Regions from separate parts of the Paenibacillus nitricinens genome, predicted to be linked through region 3. Evidence: riboswitches for the same ligand, from Rfam matches in the RefSeq annotation. Region 3 holds a riboswitch; each other region holds the start of a gene.
The links. A riboswitch is a leader RNA that binds a small molecule or an ion and turns the genes downstream of it on or off. The one in region 3 is predicted to bind cyclic di-AMP.

Region 1: another riboswitch for cyclic di-AMP. It lies ahead of ACN6KS_RS15905 (APC family permease); the one in region 3 lies ahead of ACN6KS_RS00545 (C40 family peptidase).
Region 2: another riboswitch for cyclic di-AMP. It lies ahead of ACN6KS_RS02825 (hypothetical protein); the one in region 3 lies ahead of ACN6KS_RS00545 (C40 family peptidase).
Region 4: another riboswitch for cyclic di-AMP. It lies ahead of ACN6KS_RS25800 (alpha/beta fold hydrolase); the one in region 3 lies ahead of ACN6KS_RS00545 (C40 family peptidase).

The regions. Positions count from the first base shown of each region.
Region 1 covers NZ_CP183948.1:3,612,351-3,614,550, reverse strand. The annotation lists gene ACN6KS_RS15915 (DsbA family protein) at 1-36, shown strand, start outside; gene ACN6KS_RS15910 (disulfide oxidoreductase) at 33-497, shown strand; cyclic di-AMP (ydaO/yuaA leader) riboswitch at 694-851, shown strand; gene ACN6KS_RS15905 (APC family permease) at 975-2,200, shown strand, end outside.
Region 2 covers NZ_CP183948.1:621,547-623,746, forward strand. The annotation lists cyclic di-AMP (ydaO/yuaA leader) riboswitch at 381-546, opposite strand; cyclic di-AMP (ydaO/yuaA leader) riboswitch at 969-1,158, shown strand; gene ACN6KS_RS02825 (hypothetical protein) at 1,349-1,765, shown strand; gene kdpF (K(+)-transporting ATPase subunit F) at 1,892-1,969, shown strand; gene kdpA (potassium-transporting ATPase subunit KdpA) at 1,982-2,200, shown strand, end outside.
Region 3 covers NZ_CP183948.1:113,557-115,756, reverse strand. The annotation lists gene ACN6KS_RS00550 (hypothetical protein) at 1-428, shown strand, start outside; cyclic di-AMP (ydaO/yuaA leader) riboswitch at 642-779, shown strand; gene ACN6KS_RS00545 (C40 family peptidase) at 833-1,261, shown strand; cyclic di-AMP (ydaO/yuaA leader) riboswitch at 1,621-1,762, shown strand; gene ACN6KS_RS00540 (C40 family peptidase) at 1,768-2,200, shown strand, end outside.
Region 4 covers NZ_CP183948.1:5,802,583-5,804,782, forward strand. The annotation lists gene ACN6KS_RS25800 (alpha/beta fold hydrolase) at 101-910, opposite strand; cyclic di-AMP (ydaO/yuaA leader) riboswitch at 1,016-1,201, opposite strand; gene ACN6KS_RS25805 (hypothetical protein) at 1,423-1,596, opposite strand; gene ACN6KS_RS25810 (Nif3-like dinuclear metal center hexameric protein) at 1,681-2,200, opposite strand, start outside.

The DNA.
Region 1 (2,200 bases), 3.3 Mb from region 3:
ATTAACGACGCCGCAAAAGCTGTGGAGGCAAAGTGACAAAGTTCCTATCTTTTTGCAAGCGTAACTGCCTGTATCTGGCCTGGTTCGTCTCTTTAGTTGCTGTAGCTGGTAGCTTGTATTTGAGCGAAGTATTGAAATATGAACCTTGTAAGCTTTGCTGGTTCCAGCGAATTTTTATGTATCCTCAGTTATTCCTCTTGGGAATTGCGACGTTTCGAGGAGATAAAAGGATTATCCCATATGTACTTCCATTAAGCTTGATTGGTGGCAGTATCTCGATTTATCATTATGCGGAGCAGAAGATTCCTGCGTTAAGTAAAGTACTTCCTTGTACAATTGGTGTTCCTTGTAATAAGGATTACTTGAACTATTTCGGATTCATTACGATTCCTTTTCTTGCTTTAATCGCGTTTGCTTTAATAAGTATTTTACTTTGGTACGGACGCAAGGAAGAAGAAGTGATGGAATTAGAAACAGAAGAAAGTTTAGGATTTTGATTTTTCAACTTTGAAGGAAAGAAAAAATGTGAAAAGTGACTAAAAACACGACCCAGAGGGATAATTGAAGAGAATGAAAGAGAGCATCCAATTAGACGCTGTATTTGCGCTTTTTGGATGTTTTTTCATTCTTTTTTCATTTTTTTCAACGCTTTACTGCATACACTTTGTAGACTAATATTAGACCTTGTGAGAAGTTGAATATGCGCTGAATTTTCTTAGGAAAAACGGGGGAACCAAACTTGGCATATGTGCCAATGGGGTGAATCGGAATAGGTCGATTGGACTTGTACCGTAGGGCTAAACCACAGCCCGAATCCGCCAGCTAACCTCGTAAGCAAGGTGGGATAATGACCATGCATAGCATGCGGATCATTTCCGTATGCTATTTTTTGTGTCTGCATTTATGAAATCCACCAATGAAAACAGCGCGCGGAAATTCCGTTTCAGCTCCCAAAGAAAGGAACTGTATCCACCATGGTAAGCAAGGTAAAACGACTATTGATCGGGCGTCCGATGAAGTCGAACGAACTCGATCATGAAAAGTTATCCAAGGTTAAAGCACTGGCTGTCCTGTCTTCTGATGCGCTCTCGTCTGTAGCCTACGGAACGGAACAAATTCTGATTGTACTGGTGGCTGCCGGGTTTACTGCCATCTGGTATTCCCTGCCAATTGCATTAGCCGTATTGGGCCTGCTGGCCATCCTGATTTTATCCTATCGGCAGACGATCTACGCTTATCCGCAAGGAGGAGGAGCTTACATCGTTGCCAAGAGTAATCTTGGTGTTCCGACAGGGCTTTTAGCAGGAGGGTCTTTGTTAGTGGATTACATTCTGACCGTAGCTGTTAGTGCCTCGGCAGGGACAGATGCGATCACATCAGCGTTTCCAAGTCTTCATAATCACACGGTTCTTATTGCTGTATCCGTAATTATTCTTCTAACATTGATTAATCTTCGCGGAGTTACAGAATCGGCTTCATTTATCGCAATCCCAGTGTATTTGTTTGTGGTGTCGATTGTAGTTTTGATTATCTCCGGTGTTATTAAATATGCAGCAGGTGGCGTACATGCGAATGTCCCTGAAATAGGCAGCGCCGTCTCCAATGTTAGTTTGTTTCTACTATTAAAAGCCTTCAGTTCTGGTTGTTCGGCACTTACGGGTGTAGAGGCTGTATCTAATGCCATTCCAAACTTTAAAGCACCGGCTGAAAAGAATGCAGCCAAGACCTTAATGGTCATGGGGGTTATACTTGGATTTATGTTTACAGGTATCACATTACTGGCCTATTGGTACGGTATAGTGCCTGATGAAAAGGCAACGGTTGTTTCTCAGATCGCTGAATCGACCTTTGGTCGCGGAACTTTATATTTTTTCATTCAAGGGATTACAGCAGTCATTTTATTCTTAGCAGCTAATACAGCTTACTCAGCGTTCCCGCTGCTCGCCTTTATGTTTGCAAAAGATAAATATATGCCACATGCTTTTATGGTTCGTGGTGACCGTCTAGGTTTCTCAAATGGTATTATTTTTCTAGGTGTTCTGTCTGCTGTACTTGTAGCTGCATTTCACGGAAATACAGAAAGCTTGATTCCTCTTTATGCGGTAGGTGTCTTCATTCCGTTCACATTGTCCCAGCTTGGAATGATGGTTCATTGGTTTAAAACCAAACCAGCGGGATGGAAAAAAAGATTTGTTGTAAA
Region 2 (2,200 bases), 510 kb from region 3:
ACCGACTTCAACATCTTTTCACGGTTCCTTAAAAGCGGTGAGACACGGAAAACGTTGGTGTGCTGACCAATCCTCAGCTGTTGCTTTTCTCGGATGTTTTTATATATTTCGTATATAATCGTTCGATCCAAACAGTATTCACAGGTAGATGGGCTGTTGAAATGGCGAAGTGAACTCCAAAGTAAACATAATTTAGACTTTTCGGCTCAAGTAGCCCTTACTGAGTTCCCCAATAATAGTGTTTCATTCCTTTCACCCCGTCCAGCATGCTATCACCCTATAGAATCAGGTAACGCAAAAACCGCAGCAAGAGGAGGACCTCTGCTGCGGTTTTGGAATACAGGTATATACACACCTGTGCCAAAGCGTGGCGGATCAAGGGTCTCTCTCTTTACGCTTACGAGGTTAGCTGCCGGATTCGGACGGTGAGAGTCGCCCTACCTATGTGAGACTTGAACAGTCTCCTTCGGATTCACCCCAAGTAGGCCATGTGGCCTGATGGTTCCCCCGTTCCCTGCAAAAGCAGGAACTCAGCGTTGAATGTATTTCGTGAAATAGATTCAACCCGAATCATACTCTTTTCAAGGTGTTTCTGTAAAAACAGAAAGTGTTCTTTTGAGCGCAATTTTATCCATATCCTGCCGACTACGACGAAAAAAGGATCCAAATAGGTATTTATTGCGCGTTATCGGGCTTCTTCCTCGCTTAATCTCGCTTTCTTGTTTCCTTTCCTATAAAGGCGATTTTTGGGGATTCCTCCAATTGTGGTGAATAAAATCACGTGGTATGCCCGTATTTCGCTAATCGATTCAAATTCGAGTAAACAAGAGATATAGAGAGATTGGATATCAAGTAAGCGCTATCCAATACGAAAATAGTTTTTAATTTGCATTATTTTGGCATCAATCAGGTTTTACAATACTTCCTGCATAAGGGTATGATTACTCCTGTTTCAACACAACAATCGAATATTTGATCCGCTTAATTTCCGTTAAGGAAAGCGGGGGAACCAACAATCGGCAGACGATGTGAGAGTCGGAAGCCGGTTATGGGGTGAATCCTGTAGAGGATGCGAGTGTGCTCGCATCTATACAGGTAGGGCGACTCTCACCGCCCGAATCCGACAGCTAACCTCGTAAGCGTATGGAGAGAGGATGAGTGCAATGTGACCGCTAGCGAGCCACAGAGGAGAATCCTTTGTGGCTTTTTGCTGTGCTTTTTTAAGCAAAGCATTTATGGAAAACCTCACGAAGAGGTCGTTATATTCATCATTAGCGGTAGCTTTTCTTTCAAGACCAGGGTGATCAAGCTCTGATCTTACAAGCAAAGCATTTGAGGAGAATAAGAGATGACAGATCAGAATGAATATGTACTGGTATGTGCGCCAACGAAGGCAGGAGAACATTTTATTAAGCTTCTAAAATTCAGAGGCATTAAGATGGCCGGATTGACCAACAACTTGCCTGAGAAGTCCCTACTTGAAGAGATGGGGATTGAGCAAGTTGTTCTAGTAGATACCCGCCATCAGAATACTTGGTTTCGCCCGCCGTTCCCGGTAGGCCGGGTATATCTGTTCGAGAGCAGCTTTACATTATGCTGCCGCTATATTCAGATGTGCCGCACTTGGACGACACAGCCGATTTTTGTAATCACAAGCTCAATAAATCCTAGATTGGTCTATAAAAGACTTGGCGCAAGTTATGTAATCTATTCCCACAGTGGTGATGCTGATTTTCTGATCGACAGATCACCTCATCAAGGATAAAAGAAGGAGTGCGGGAAATATGATGGATCTGTATATGGTGGCTACGCTAGCTGTGATTTACGGGTTGTTTTATGGATTTATGCGCTGGTGCGCAGGTGTAGTTGAGGATACAGGGAGGGATAAGCTGTGATTCTAGTAATCGCTGTTACCCTATTACTGTTTGTATATCTGGTTTACGCATTGATTCATCCGGAGAAATTTTAAGGAGGGGCATTCATGGGCATTTTGCAAATCGCTCTTGTAATCGTAATTCTCATCTTGCTGGTTAAGCCGATGGGCACGTATTTATATTATGTATTTTCTAATGAACCGAACCGTACGGATCGCTGGTTTGGAGGTATAGAAAAAGGGATTTTTAAGCTGATCGGCCTGAAAAAAAAGGACGGAATGTCCTGGAAGAAATATGCGCTCACCTTTGTTTTAACGAATATCGTA
Region 3 (2,200 bases):
TCGAATGGGTGCTCGCACTACTTCCGTTATACTGGCTCGCTCCAAAAATGTACGGGCTATTCTTGTCCTCCTTTCTGAACTACTCTTTGTTACTTCATCTAATTCCATACGTATTGGCATGGCTTATATACATCTTTATCGTACGCCTGTTCCTTCTATATATGCAGTTTGGTTATACCAGCGGCACGGGGATGTTCTCCTCCCTATTCATTTGCTTGAAGTCGCTGATTCCAGCAATAGGCATTTCAATCCTACTTGGTGCAGCAGGTCTGGTCCTTTTGCTAATATGCGGACTAACGGGTCTCTTCTGCCCTGGCCTACCGGCGCTGATTATCCGTCAAATCTCACCCCTGCCTTCTACACTCTTCAAAATGTGGGGAATCTCAGCACAATATCATCTATGGCACAGTAAAGCATTCCCACAATAATTCAAGGTCTTACAGCACATAATATAAGAGTCCCGGTTCCTCAATCAGGAGCCGGGACTCTTTCTCGTTATAGAAAATTATGTCGATTTGCAAAATCATAAAGACTTTGTTACAATAAGTCCTGTTCCATTGGTAACAAGTTTGTAATCATTTGAAACGATTTCTACATAACTTCATGTATTTATCGTAGTTTTGTCGATAAGTCACTATCTGGTGCATAAAACGCCGAATTCCTGGCACCAGGAAGTGGGGGAACCATATTTTGGGTGAATTGATCTCGCTTTGCAGGGATCATAGGGAAACTTCTACCGAATCCTTAAGCTAACCTCACAGGCATTGGAAGGGGTACAATTTTTTTGAAGAATTTAAGAAAAGCATGCGTCGCTGCGGCGCTAGGACTTGTGATGGCGTTCTCTATTGGTGGAGGAAGTGCCTTTGCAGATTCTAAGATGGACAGTGTTATTTCAAAGACAATTGGAGTTGCCTATAAAACCGGAGGCACTAGTACTGCCGGGTTTGACTGTTCTGGATTTACTACGTATGTATTCAAGAAGGTGGGTCTTTCTTTGCCCCGTACTTCAAAAGCTCAATATAATGTTGGAACTCCTGTAGCCAAAAGCAAGTTGCGTTCAGGTGACCTAGTTTTCTTTAACACATTGGGCAACGGCGTATCCCATGTCGGCATTTATGTTGGAAACGGAAAATTCGCACAATCATCATCTTCATATGGCGTAACCATCACTTCACTTAGCCAGTCCTACTGGGCCAATCGCTACGTTGGTGCTAAAAGAGTAATGAGTACTTCCTCATATCAAGCTGTAGCCTACGATTAATACTTCGCCACAACTAAACCACACAATTACATTATATAGGACCTGGGTTTGATTATTGACTTAATCGAATCCAGGTTTTCTTTTGCCTCATTATATTCTTTACACCTCTAGAACAGACTTTAAACACTTTTATTTGATAAAAATTTCAATAAATATAAAAATTAGTTTAATATTATCGCTTACATATACATTTTGTCTTTAAAAAACCGAATTTTTCTGCATGATTATGTTAAAAACGATTGCCAAGCGGCACTCTGTTTGTTACAATAACTGCAGTAAGATTTTAGTAACATTTTTGTAATCATTAAGTTGTTATTTACAAAGGTTTTGTCATGTATTGATTACAAGCTATTCCTAATCAACAGTATCAGCCGAGTTTCCTGACTATTAGGAAAACGGGGGAACCAACTTTGGGTGAATTGACCTCCATTTTTAGAGGGGTCATAGGGGACCTTCAACCGAACCCTTAAGCTAACCTCGTAGGCATCCGGAAGGGGTATAAACTTTTGAAGAAGAAGCTAGCAGCAGCAGTACTTAGCTTTTCCATTATTTTCACCATTGGAGCAGGAAGCGCTTTCGCGGATTCCAAAATGGATAAAGTGATCGACAAGACCATCGGAACTAAGTACGTATCCGGCGGCATCTCCACAAATGGATTTGATTGCTCCGGATTTACAATGTATGTATTTGATAAAATTGGTATTAACCTACCACACCAATCAGGTTCCCAGTTTCAAATGGGTACTGCTATCTCCCAAGATGATTTAAGATCTGGAGATCTTGTATTCTTCAATACAAGTGGCAAGGGTGTCTCCCATGTCGGTATTTATGTCGGTGAAGGCAAGTTTGCACACGCATCTTCCTCACGCGGTGTAACGATTAGCTCCCTGAGTGATAGCTACTACGTGAAACGCTACATCGGCGCTAAACGCATTATGA
Region 4 (2,200 bases), 1.1 Mb from region 3:
TTCTTTAGGGAAATCTGCCCTATAGCTCTAATGAAATAGGAGTGTCCCGCATAATTTCAATGGCTGCGGGAGCACTCCTTCTTTTCTCAATTTCATAGGATCAGCTAATCTGCTGAGTGCCCTGCTGCTTCTCCAAAAAACGTTGAAGAATCGCATTAAACTGCTCCGGCTGACACAGATTACTCGGATCTAATGCATTCGGGATAATCGCCAACTGCGCATGCGGCAATTGAGACACCATTTCCTTCATACAATTCACTCCAAATTCATTAAAGTCCCCTACAATACATAAAGCAGGACGGTTAAAAGCTTTTAAGCATCTGGTGTAATCCACATGGCTCGTGGCCAGCCTTTGCCGATATAGCTCCCGTGGGCGTTTGTCCAGCAGCCCTCTTCTAATCTCATTATAGGCGAGACTCCAACGTTCTCGGTACATCATCCGAATCGAAGGCAGCACCAGCTCGCTTGGGAGATAATACATTAGCAAGCTGCAATACGCTGCCATAAGCTGTATTTTCCCTACTAGGGTTGATCCGTGGCTCCTACAGAAGCTATCCGCGACCACGATTGCTTTTACACGCTCAGGATATTGTTTGGCAATATGTTGCACGACTAAACCGCCATAGGCGATCCCAACAAAAACTGCTTCACGAACCCCCAGGTCATTTAACAGCATAATCAGATCCAGACATTGCGTTTCAATAATCTCATTAGGGGCCTCCAGGAGTTCACCTGACTTGCCATTCCCCCGTAAATCGCACAAAATCACTTTATATTTATCGGAAAAGTACTCCAGTTGTGGTTTGAACATACTGTGTGTTAATCCATGTCCATGGATAAACACAACCGGAGTGCCAGTTCCATTGATTTCGTAATAGAGCGAAGTTCCGTTCAGTTTAGCGATAGGCAAAGGTAACACCTCTTTCATAATAAATTCTACGACTGTATCTGCTTATAAACGCAGCAAAAAACCACAGAGGGATTCTCTGTGGCTATTCATCACTAAACACGCCATTCATCCTCTCTCCATACGCTTACGAGGTTAGCTGTCGGATTCGGGCAGTGAGAGTTGCCCTACCTGCAAGGTTGCATGTTATGCACCCGGAACAGGATTCACCCCATAACTAGTACCGATTGTTACACTGGTTCCCAGTTGTTGGTTCCCCCGCTTTCCTTAACGGAAATTAAGCGGACTTCATATGTAATTGTCAGTTATGTGATGAATCATACTCCGTGTAAGGTTTCTTGTAAAGTTGAGCTGTGGGCAAAATAATGTTGAAAGCCATGCTTTTCATTTCATATTGAGCATACACTTCGTTTTCTCTTTCTTTTGCTCTTGTTTACTCAATATATCTAGAAAAAGCCGAGCAGACATCAGAGATCAATCCCTGAACCACTCGGCTTCTTTATACAATCATATGGCTACAACAGATCGGCGTTTTTCAATGCATGCTCCCAGCTCGGAAAAAAGAACAGCGCACTTCTCATTAGATCAGGGTCGCTTTGCTTCACTTGCTTTTTGCTGATCGAGCTTCCATCGGTTTGAAGCTTTTTGATACGAGTTAACACTTCATCAGCCTCCAAAGGAATTTCCATTGAAACACTCCTTTCTCAGTGACCTGGTTTCCCATCATTTTCTCCATAATATGCAAATTTATTCTTCATTTCCATTTCGATGGACTACACTAGCTGATAGATCGGTTGTTCAGCAATAAAATAAGTAGGAATTATTCGATATTTCTGTGCCAGAACTTCAGCTAAATATTTCATTCCTGGAGCTTCACTTTCCGCATGACCTAACATAATCAGCGCTTTTGATCTGCCTTGATGGACTGCATCCCTCACATATTCTGGAGTTTCCCATTCCGGGCCCTCGCCAGCAATGATTAAATCAAGATTGTGCTGATTAAAAAGAGGAATAGCCATCGTCCCACCTCCTCGGTAACCTACTAATATCCCCACATGTCTGCATGTCTGTGATAGATCGCCGGCAACGCGTACGTAGGGGATGCCTAGCTTTCTTTTTATATACTGAGCCGCTTCACTTACCGTCATAGCTGGAATCGATAGGATTGTAGCAGTGGGTTGCTGCTCAACCACATAGGCTGACCATTCAAGCTCTCGTAGCAAGCCCACCATGATCCCATCCGGTTGATGCCGATGCCAATAATCATGATAACGAAAAATAGCCAGTTCAGAA